2 linked regions of the Hymenobacter swuensis DY53 genome follow. The protein of the gene in region 1 interacts with the protein of each later gene in a pairwise test. Links are inferred from orthologs where the notes say so. Each region holds a gene or a part of one and is shown in the gene's direction. Other genes may lie near its edges.

The links. Proteins that work in one complex are often made in the same cells at the same time.
Region 2: the proteins of sucD (region 1) and sucC interact in binary tests that used the Escherichia coli proteins (3 or more experiments, as listed by UniProt). The link is inferred for Hymenobacter swuensis DY53 from one-to-one orthologs.

What each region holds. Positions count from the first base shown.
Region 1 is NZ_CP007145.1:719,262-724,585, reverse strand. Bases 1,717-4,475 are described here. They hold sucD (succinate--CoA ligase subunit alpha), read left to right. Parts: upstream 1,717-2,534; coding sequence 2,535-3,416; downstream 3,417-4,475. Other genes in these bases: HSW_RS04580 (hypothetical protein), read left to right, coding at 4,437-4,475; HSW_RS04585 (hypothetical protein), read left to right, coding at 3,565-4,440. Also shown: ade (adenine deaminase), read left to right, coding at 1-744; HSW_RS04600 (response regulator), read right to left, coding at 924-1,262; more of HSW_RS04580, read left to right, coding at 4,476-5,216; HSW_RS04575 (hypothetical protein), read right to left, coding at 5,237-5,324. UniProt on the Escherichia coli protein: Succinyl-CoA synthetase functions in the citric acid cycle (TCA), coupling the hydrolysis of succinyl-CoA to the synthesis of either ATP or GTP and thus represents the only step of substrate-level phosphorylation in the TCA.
Region 2 is NZ_CP007145.1:1,424,976-1,430,438, reverse strand. What follows is about bases 844-3,741. They hold sucC (ADP-forming succinate--CoA ligase subunit beta), read left to right. Parts: upstream 844-1,638; coding sequence 1,639-2,844; downstream 2,845-3,741. Other genes in these bases: HSW_RS07615 (transglutaminase-like domain-containing protein), read left to right, coding at 2,972-3,741; HSW_RS07625 (glycoside hydrolase family 113), read left to right, coding at 844-1,273. Also shown: HSW_RS07630 (ABC transporter ATP-binding protein), read right to left, coding at 1-21; more of HSW_RS07625, read left to right, coding at 170-843; more of HSW_RS07615, read left to right, coding at 3,742-3,856; HSW_RS07610 (organic hydroperoxide resistance protein), read right to left, coding at 3,953-4,441; HSW_RS23775 (transposase), read right to left, coding at 5,311-5,463. UniProt on the Escherichia coli protein: Succinyl-CoA synthetase functions in the citric acid cycle (TCA), coupling the hydrolysis of succinyl-CoA to the synthesis of either ATP or GTP and thus represents the only step of substrate-level phosphorylation in the TCA.

The sequences.
Region 1 (5,324 bases):
CCGGCTGACTTTATCGTGGTGGACAACCTGACTGATTTCCCGGTGCGCCAGACATACCTCAACGGGGAGTTGGTAGCCGAAAACGGCCGAACCCTGATTCCGGCCGTGCCGGTGGCCGTGGTCAATAACTTCGACACCAACCCCACCGCCCCAACCGATTTCGCGCTGCCCGCCCCACAGGCGGCGGCCACCGTGCGCGTTATCGAGTGCTTCGACGGCCAGCTCATCACGGCCCGCCACGACCTGCCTGCCCGCGTGGAAAACGGCCTCGTCCTGCCCGACATAGCGCAGGACGTACTCAAGCTAACGGTGGTGAACCGCTACCATGCTGCCCCGCCGGCCGTGGCTTTCATCCAGGGCTTCGGGTTGCAAGGCGGTGCCCTGGCCAGCAGCGTCGGCCACGATTCGCACAACATTACTGCCGTTGGCTGCGACGATGCCAGCCTAGCGCGCGCCGTAAACCTAGTCATTGCGGCCCGGGGCGGTTTGGCCGTCGTTACGGCTGATGGGCGGGAATTGGTGCTTCCCCTGCCCGTGGCCGGCCTCATGTCGGACCAGGAAGGCTACCACGTAGCTGAAGCCTACGCCGCCGTAGATGCGTTGGCAAAGGAGCTGGGCTCCCCGCTCCAGGCTCCGTTTATGACGCTTTCCTTTATGGCCCTGCTCGTCATCCCCAGCCTCAAGCTCAGCGACAAAGGTCTGTTCGACGGCGAAGCCTTCCGCTTCGTGGAAAACGTGGTGTAAAATGGAGAAGCGAGACTAGAGAAGTGAGAGGAGAGACTTTCGTTCTGGCAATGTGCCATTGAACGAAAGTCTCTCCTCTCACTTCTACTAGTCTCGCTTCTATTACTTAAAACCGCTTTTTGAGTAGTTTCTCCATCTTTTCCTCGGTCAGGGGCTTAGCCAGATACTCTACGCCTTCGTTACTGGGCCACGCGGGCGGTGTCAGCGGCGTGCATGGAGGTGGTGAGTACGGCCATAACAGTTTGCTCCCGCACTGAATCAGGCAGGGCACTGTAGAGCTTTAGAAACTCGAAGCCATCCATGCCTGGCATTTTCAGGTCTACAAATACCAGGTCGGGCGCGTCCTCGGCCGGCACTTCGCCTTTGGAGCCGCCCCAGATCTGCTGGTAGGCCTGTTCGGCTTTGGAGAAAGTGTGTACCTGATCGGCCACTTCCAGCCGGCTCAGCAGCCGGTTATTCAGGAAGCTGGTCGTTTCGTTATCGTCTACCAGCACGACGTTCCGCAGCTTTCGGGCCATAATTGGGGTGTATTGATGAAGTAAGACAAGCAGCTGCGGCCTCGGGCTTATAACCAGCCCTGCGCCCGCATCCAGTCGTCGTTATAGATTTTCCCCAGGTAGCGCGTACCGTGGTCAGGCAAAATGATGACCATCGTGTCGCCTTCCTGCAGGTATTCTTTAGCATATTCCAAGGCCCCATGCACTGCCGAGCCGCACGACCAGCCTACGAACAGGCCTTCTTCTTTGGCTAAGCGACGCGTCATGACGGCAGCGTCCTGATCGGTTACTTTAATGAACAGGTCAATCAAGTCGAAGTTAACATTCTTGGGCAGAATATCTTCCCCAATGCCTTCCGTCTTATAAGGATAGATTTCGTTCTCATCGAAAATCCCCGTCTCCTTGTATTTCTTGAACACCGAGCCGTACGTATCGAGGCCCACCGTTACCACGGCCGGGTTCTGCTCCTTCAGGTACTTGGCCGTGCCGCAGATGGTGCCGCCGGTTCCTACGCCACAGGCCAGGTGCGTGATGGTGCCTTCCGTCTGCTTCCAGATTTCGGGGCCGGTGCTTTCGTAGTGCGCCGCCGTGTTCGACATGTTGTCGTACTGGTTGGGGTAGAACGAGTTGGGCGTTTCCTCGCTCAGGCGCTTGGCCACCGAGTAGTAAGAGCGCGGGTCTTCGGGGGCCACATCTACGGGGCAGACCACCACCTGCGCACCCACGGCCCGCAGAATGTCCTGCTTTTCCTTGCTCTGCTTGTCGCTCATCACGAAGATGCAGCTGTAGCCTTTGGCAATGGCGGCCAGGGCCAGGCCCATGCCGGTGTTGCCGCTGGTGCCCTCGATGATGGTGCCGCCGGGCTTGAGCAGACCAGCTTTTTCGGCGTCTTCCACCATTTTCACGGCCATGCGGTCTTTCACCGAGTTGCCGGGGTTGAAGTATTCTACCTTGGCCAGCACGGTGCCTTTGATGCCGTCGGCGACGCGGTTGAGTTTCACCAGCGGCGTATTGCCGATGGCCTCAACGATGTTATTAAAGTACATGGGTGAGAAGGGTAAGCGGTTTTGAGAGAGAGGGCCGCAAAGGTACGGATTTCGGGTGGGAGCGGCAGGGTGCCGCCCGCAGTAAGTGACACCAACAGCCCCGCGCCGCTCAGATACCGTGTTTCCGCGGGAATGACAAACAATGCTTCGCCCAACAGGCAAAAAAGCCTACTTTTGCGCACCGTCGGTTTTGCCCGGCGGCCTAGTACCCCACCCTCAACCCGCATCTTCCGCTAACCCCACTTCTATGAGTGTTCTGGTAAACAAGAATTCCAAAGTGATTGTGCAGGGCTTCACCGGCTCCGAAGGCTCGTTTCACGCCCAACAGATGATTGAGTACGGCACCAACGTGGTGGGTGGCGTAACGCCTGGCAAAGGCGGTTCGCAGCACCTGGAGCGTCCCGTGTTCAACACCGTGGCCGAGGCCGTAGCCGAAACCGGCGCCGATACCAGCATCATCTTCGTGCCGCCGGCTTTCGCCGCCGACGCCATCATGGAAGCTGCCGACGCGGGCATTAAAGTTATCGTAACCATCACCGAAGGCATTCCAACCAAGGATATGATTGCGGTGAAGGAATACCTGAAGGGCCGCGAGGGTCTGCGCATGATTGGGCCGAACTGCCCCGGCGTGATGACCGCCGGCGAGTGCAAAGTGGGCATCATGCCCGGCTTCATCTTCCAGAAAGGCCGCGTGGGCATCGTGTCGAAATCGGGCACGCTGACCTACGAGGCCGTTGACCAGCTCACCAAAGCCGGCCTGGGCCAGACCACGGCTATCGGCATCGGCGGTGACCCCATCATCGGGACCACCACCAAGGAAGCCGTAGAACTGCTCATGAACGACCCCGAAACCGAGGGCATCGTGATGATTGGCGAAATTGGCGGCGGCATGGAAGCCGAAGCTGCTCGCTGGATCAAGGAAACCGGCAACAAGAAGCCCGTGGTAGGCTTCATCGCCGGCCAGACCGCACCTCCCGGCCGCCGCATGGGCCACGCCGGTGCCATCGTAGGTGGTGCCGACGATACGGCTGCCGCTAAAATGGCCATCATGCGCGAGTGCGGTATCCACGTGGTGGATTCGCCCGCTGAAATCGGTGACACCATGCTACGCGTACTGGGCGCGAAGTAATCTTCGCCTGCCTGTTTGCCTGACCGGCCGCTTCTGCTACGCAGAGGCGGCCGGTTTTTTTGCGCCGGATCGTATCTTATTCGATATACGCTATATACTTGTGCCCTCGGCCTGGCAGCGGCCCGCCGGGTTATCCGACTACTTTCTTATGTTTTTGCTATTATCCTCCTCGCTTCTGCTGCTTACCGCATCCCCCGACACTGCCCGCCTGCGCCAGCACCTGCCGGAAGTAAACGTGCATGCTCAGCCCCGCCTGCTGACGCTAAGTCCGCCCGGCGAAACCAGAGGCCTGCGCACCGCTTTTGGGCGGGAACTGACGCCTGGGCGCGCCGTAGCCGTGTGGCACGGGCCGCCCGATACAGCGCGGGTGTACGTGGTGCGGGCCGTACGGCTGCGGCTGGGTGCGCGCATGCCTGAAACGGTGCAGGACCTGCCCAAACACCGTCGCAACCTGCCCGAAGGCCGTCTGCAGCTCTGGCTTAGTCCGGGAACCCTTACTGCCGGCCCCGAAACCGCCCGGAATCTGCTGACGCAGCCGCTGCTGCTCACGGCCGAAACAGCAGTGGAGAAAAAGGGCTGGCTCCGGTTTGATGTTTCAAGCCAGCGGCTGCTCCTGCCCCGGGCCGGCGTATTTGTGGTAGCCGCTGGCCTACCTACCATCCCAGAGGAAACCTTCGTGCGCCACCGGATTCTGGCCGCCACGTACGACGGCAAAACGCCTCCGCAGGACCTGGATTTTCGGAAAATACAACCCGGCACGAGTACCCGCTCCTATGGCTACGAGGAGCTGCGCCGCCCCGATGGTAGCACACGGCTGGTAGCAACAACAACTTTCCCGACCCTGGCTTACCGGCTGGTGAATACGGCAGCGGATTGTCATTCCTGGCTGCTGGTCGGCCGGCGGGGCCAGCCCCCGAGTTGGCAGTCGGTACCGCAGGACCTGGCCCCGATGCGCCGGGCACTGCCCCGGGAATCGGTGAGCGACTACAATTATGAGCTGGAACTGGAAGTGGAAGAATTATGAACCTGCATTTACCTCTGCTGCTGCTATTGCTCAGCCCCGTTATTGCCCACGCCCAACTGACAATCACCGACTCAGCCCGCACTATTGCCTTGCCAGAAGTAGCGGTACGGGGGCATGTAGCAAGGTCGGTGACGGGTACGTTTCACGGCAGCTACATCCGGGGTACGCGCCCCCTGGTGCCTCAGCAGCGCTGCGTTGTGTGGCTGCCGGCTCCCGATTCCGGCCAGACATACACTTTGGCTTCGCTGGTGATACCGTTGCACTGTCGCTTTACGGCGGGGCGTTTACAGGTGAGCCTCCACCAACGGGGAGCGGGAGCGGAAATGCTGGGGCCGGAACTGCTGAAACAGCCTTTTTTGTTTGCGCCACCTGATTCTATCCCCAAGCGCCGGACGCAGTTGCGGCTCGACTTGCGCAATCAGCGCATACAGTTGCCTGCAGCCGGGATATATGTGGTATTGGAGAGCCTGCCGACAGTTGCGGATGAAGTGTTTATCCGGCGTGATTACATCCAACGACGCAAAACCAAGAAGGACGGTTCAGCCGTAGTGCAGCCGTACATTCTTACCCAGCGCGGCACTGACACTACTACCATCTGGACCCCTACCGATGCATTTCCGAAGCTGCGCCAGAGTCCGGCGGGCTACGTTTCGAATACCTGGATGCGCTGGGCACCACATCTGCCCTATAAGCGGGAAGGCCTGCAGACGTTCCGGGGTAAATCGGTGCAGGCGTTTGATACGGTGGTCATGTTGGAACTGGAGCCGATTGAATGAAACAGCAACGCTACGAGGAGTTAGCGTTTCTTTGGCCGCATAGCGGGCTGCCAACCGATACCGATACTCAGCAGCGGCGTGGGCACCCCGGCAACCTCCCAACGGGCA
Region 2 (5,463 bases), 710 kb from region 1 along the record:
GACGTTAATGGCTTGCAGCAAAATGGGGCTTGATGTAGTGGGAGCCAGGGTACGGCAAGCAAATCTACGTAAACTCGGGCGTTGCGGTGGTGCCGGGGCCACAATCGGCCCCGGGCCACGCTAGGAAGTCCCGAATCGGGCTATCTTCCCGTTATCTATGCTTGTTCCGATGCCCGCTTTTCGTTCGCGCCGGTGGCTGTGGGCGCTGCTACCGCTGGGGCTGCTGCTGGCGGCCGCACTCGTCCTGCTGCGGCCCCGCCCCGTCACTACCCAGCTGCCCCCGCTACCCCCTGCCGGCCCGCCGCCCGCCGATGACCGCCTGCGCGGCGTCAGCTGGGTGGCCGGCGACTCCGTTTCGGCCCTCGACCTGGAGCCCCTGCGCCGCACCCACGTCACCTGGATTGCCCAGACGCCTTTCGGGTGGCAGCCCGGGGCGGCCGTGCCCGAGGTGCGCCTGAATACCGGCAGCAACCGCCACTACTGGGGCGAGAGTGACCGGGGCGTACTCCTGACGGCTCAACGAGCCCGGCAGCAGGGCATCCGCACGCTGCTCAAGCCCCACCTGTGGCTGCGCAACGGCGGCACCTGGCCCGGCGACATCAACATGACCTCGGCGGCCGACTGGGACGCGTGGTTTACCAGCTACTCCGTGTTTATCCTGCACTACGCCCAGCTAGCGGAGGCCGGCCACCTCGAAGCCTTGTGTATTGGTACCGAGCTGGAGCACGCCAGCGGCCCGGCCCACGAGCAGCAGTGGCGGCAACTGATTCGCCAGATCCGGGCGGTGTACCACGGCCCGCTAACCTACGCCGCCAACTGGAGCGGCGAGTTTGAGCAGGTGCGCTTCTGGGATGCGCTGGACTTCATCGGGGTGCAGGCCTACTTTCCGCTCAGCACCACCAACAGCCCTACGCAAGAGGCACTGCTGCAAGCCTGGCAGGCCCCGCTCCGGCGGCTAGAAGCCGTGCAGAAGCGCTACCGCAAGCCCGTCGTCTTCACCGAAATCGGCTACAAGACCACCCCCGACGCAGCCATTGAGCCCTGGGCCTGGCCCGACCGCATGGCCGTGCTGACTACGCCAGACGAGGCCACCCAGGCGGCCTGCTACACTGCTATGTTCGAGACGTTCTGGGGCCGCAAATGGTTTAAGGGCCTGTTCGTGTGGAAGTGGTACCCCGGCCTGCAGCCCGACGGCTCGGCCCGGCGCCACCTGGACTTTACCCCCCAGCACAAACCCGCCGAGCGCGTCATGGCCGAATGGTACGGGAAGTGAGTTGCCGATTCTCAGTTGCCAACGGAACGTCATTCCAAGCATATGGCGCATCAAGCCAGGGACGGAGCGTAGTCGAGGAATCTCACGTGCTGATGTTGTGATGCTAACCCGGTTACTATTGCTCCCTGGTTCAGAGGTTAAACCCTGAGCTAGGCATTAACAAAGCCAGACATGCTGCTTCTTGGCAACGTCAGCACGCGAGATTCCTCGGCTGCGGCTCCGCCTTCGCTCGGAATGACGTTCTGTTGGCAGCCGGCAACTGATAACGCGCAACTGGCAACCGGCAACATATAACTCATATCAACTCATTTCTGCCTACTTTCGCGGCAGCAAACCACCCCCATAACGACCCTTAACTGACCTCTATGAACATTCACGAGTATCAGGGCAAAGACATTCTGAAGCGCTACGGCGTACGCGTGCAGGAAGGCATCGTGGCCGATACGGCTGAAGAAGCTGTTGAAGCCGCCAAAAAGCTGACCGAGCAGACCGGCACCAGCTGGTATGTGATTAAAGCGCAGATTCACGCCGGCGGGCGCGGCAAAGGGGGCGGGGTGAAACTCGCCAAAAACCTGGAGCAGGTGCAGGAAATTGCCGGTAACATCATCGGTATGCAGCTGGTAACCAAGCAAACTGGTGCCGAAGGCCGCAAAGTGCACAAAGTGCTGGTAGCTCAGGACGTGTACTACCCCGGTGAGTCGGAAACCAAGGAGTTCTACATGAGCGTGCTGCTGGACCGTGCGACCGGCAAGAACGTTATCATCTATACCACCGAGGGTGGTATGGACATCGAGGAAGTAGCCGAGGCGCATCCCGAGAAGATCCACAAGGAGTACATCGACCCGCGCGTAGGTCTGCAGGGCTTCCAGGCCCGTAAAATTGCCTTCAACCTGGGCGTTGAGGGTGAGGCCTTCAAGGAGATGGTGAAATTCGTAGCCGCCCTGTACAAGGCCTACGACGACACCGACTCGGCCATGTTCGAAATCAACCCTGTGCTGAAGACGTCGGACAACAAAATCCTGGCCGTTGATGCCAAGGTGACGCTGGACGAAAACGCCCTTTACCGCCACAAGGATTTCGCGGCCCTGCGCGACACCAACGAGGAAGACCCGCTGGAAGTAGAAGCCTCGGCCTCGAACCTGAACTATGTTAAGCTCGACGGCAACGTGGGCTGCATGGTGAACGGTGCCGGCTTGGCCATGGCCACTATGGACATCATCAAGCTGAGCGGCGGCGAGCCGGCCAACTTCCTCGACGTAGGGGGTGGAGCCAACGCCCAGACCGTAGAAGCCGGTTTCCGCATCATCCTGAAGGATCCAAACGTGAAAGCCATCCTCATCAACATCTTCGGCGGCATCGTGCGTTGCGACCGGGTGGCGAATGGCGTGGTGGAAGCGTACAAGAACATCGGCGACATTCACGTTCCCATCATTGTGCGTCTGCAAGGTACCAACGCCGAGGAAGGAGCCCGCATTATTGATGAGAGTGGCCTGAAAGTATATTCCGCTGTGCTGCTGAAAGATGCCGCCCAGAAAGTAAAGGAAGTACTGGCAGAGCAGAACATTGCTTAGCCTTTTCGACAGGAAACTGTTTCTTTGCAAAAACCCGCCCGGTACGTACCGGGCGGGTTTTTGTTTGCCCGATTCCTAAACCCTGGAGATGAGGCTTGCGTTTAGAGCAATTCACTGGATATATCCTATGATAAATAAGACGTTTACGCTTTTTCTGGTTGCTTTCAGCTTCAACACCTTTGTGCAGGCGCAAAGTCCAGTTACTGCGCCAGGCGGCCCCGACTACCCCTACATCACTACCCTTGACCCGGTAGAGTACCCATTTCTGTTCAGCTCCCCTAAGTCGGAATACCTGACGAAATTCCGGGAGATGTACGGACTGGAAGAAGTGGTATGTAGGGAAACCTCTGATCTGGGCCGGGCTCGGGCACTATGCCAATGGGTGCATTTCCGCTTGGAACACGACGGCCACAAAGTATTTAAGTCCCAGGATCCATTTGCCATCCTGAAGGCCGCCCAGGCCGGCCAGCTGGTACAATGCGTGGAGTATGGATTGGTGCTGGCGGCAGCCTTCAACGCCATTGGTATTCCGGCCCGGCCCTTGTATCTCAAAGCCGAAAACGTACAGACCAAATCGTCCGCTGCCGGCCACGCTTTGGCGGAGGCTTGGCTGCCCGATCTGGGCAAGTGGGTAATGGTAGACGCGCAGGCGGATATCATTCCGCTGCTGGGCACGACCCCACTTAATGCCGTAGAACTCCGGCAGGCCCTGGCTACCGACAACGACGACCTCACCGTATTAACCTCCACTGAAGCCAAGCCGAAGTCGTACTTCAAATGGGTAAACCAGTATCTGTTTTACTTTGATACGGTGATGGATAACCGCTACGGCGTAAAGTCAGCACGCACCGGGCTGATGCTGGTGCCGCTGGGTGCCCACAAGCCGGTTATTTTTCAGCGCACGGAGTCCATCCACAATATTCGCTATACCAATTCCGTGGCGACCTTCTACGCCATTCCAGTCCAAGCCGACTGGCTGACGGCCAAATCAGGCAGCCCACTGGCACCCTGATCCTATATTGGTCACGCACGCATAAACGGCCTGAGCACTTTGCGTGCTCAGGCCGTTTATCTTATATCTTACTGACTAACAGCAGCAGACTAGCGCCTACGCGCCTTCTTTTTCAGCAACGCCGGCATTTTCCTCGGCCTGCACGGAAATACGCTCCCCCTGCACGCGCAATTCCACTTCCATATTGCCGCGGGTACCTACGGAGTACGGGCAAATTTTGTGAGCCTGCCGAACCATATCAATGGTTTTTTCCCGGTCGAATGCTTTCAGATCAACATCCAGAATAGCCGACAACCCGTATCCTTCGCCTTCCTGAAATAAGGATACTGAGCACTTCACCTCGGTCTGCGGGTCGAGTTTGTCGCCAGCTCGCTGCGCAATGACCAGCAGCGCCTGCTGAAAGCAGGACGAGTAGCCGGCAGCAAACAATTCTTCAGGATTGGTAGCGCCCTTTTTACCTCCTAGCCCTTCTGGCACCGACATATCCAAGTCGATGATGCCGGTGGCAGAACGGACGTGGCCGCTCCGGCCGCCAATTGCCGATGCTTCAGCAGTGTATAAGGTCTTCTTTTCAGTACTTGCCATAAAAGTGGGGGTCGATGAGAGAATTTACTCTTTGGCTAACTGGCCTGAGCTATGGAAGGTTACCTCTGACAGGTACAGGATTTTGCAGAAAAACGCACTTCAGGTTTGGCAGCAGTAGGTTTTCTGGCTAGTTTTGCGGCTCACTACCGGGTTGCGTAGTACAACGGATAGTATGGGAGCCTCCGAAGCTCTAGATCTAGGTTCGATTCCTAGCGCGACCACCATTAGCCCTAATAACCACTTGTTAAATAAGTAGTTATTAGGGCTTTTTTCTTTTATCAGGACAACTCACGAAAAAAACCAGTTATATTTTTACTTCAGCCATTTTGATTAACATATCCTCCACTGGTTGGTGTATGACTATGGGAATTCGGGTGGCATTATTAGCGGCAGCTGAGCCCGAATAGACATAAGAAATTTCTTCCCCACGCAGGCAATGGTCTAGGCTGTGTGGACAGCTAGCGCATCTAATCGAGTGCAGCGAGCAGATAGGCTACGGCTAAAAAATAGGTAGCGGGTTTCTCATAGCGAGTGGCAAACCCACGCGCCTCTTTGAGGCGGCCGAAGAAGCATTCGACCTTGTTGCGGTCGGGGGTAGAGGTTTTCGTCGTAGTCCCGTTGGGCGAGTCGGTTGACTTTGGGTGGAATGACGGCCTTGGTTTGGTATTACGCTAAGGTAGCAAGCACGCTGTTGGTATCGTACGCCTTGTCGGCGACCACCGTGCCGGGTTGCTCGGGCAAGCCCTCCAGTAAGAAAGGAAGTTGCGGGCTTTCAGGCGCTTCGCCCGGCGTGAGTACCAGGAGAAGGCAGTTACCCTGCGCATCGACCATGGCGTGTACTTTCGTGCAGGAGCCACCGTGCGAACGACCTAGGCCTTGGCAGTCGTCGAATCAACTAGCACCCAAGTGGAATCCGGCTCCTGCATGGCCTGCAACAGTGCTTCCCACGCGCCCGCCTGCGCCCAGTGCCGGAAGCGCCGCGCCACCGTATTCCAGGTCCCGAACCGCTCAGGAAAGTCGCG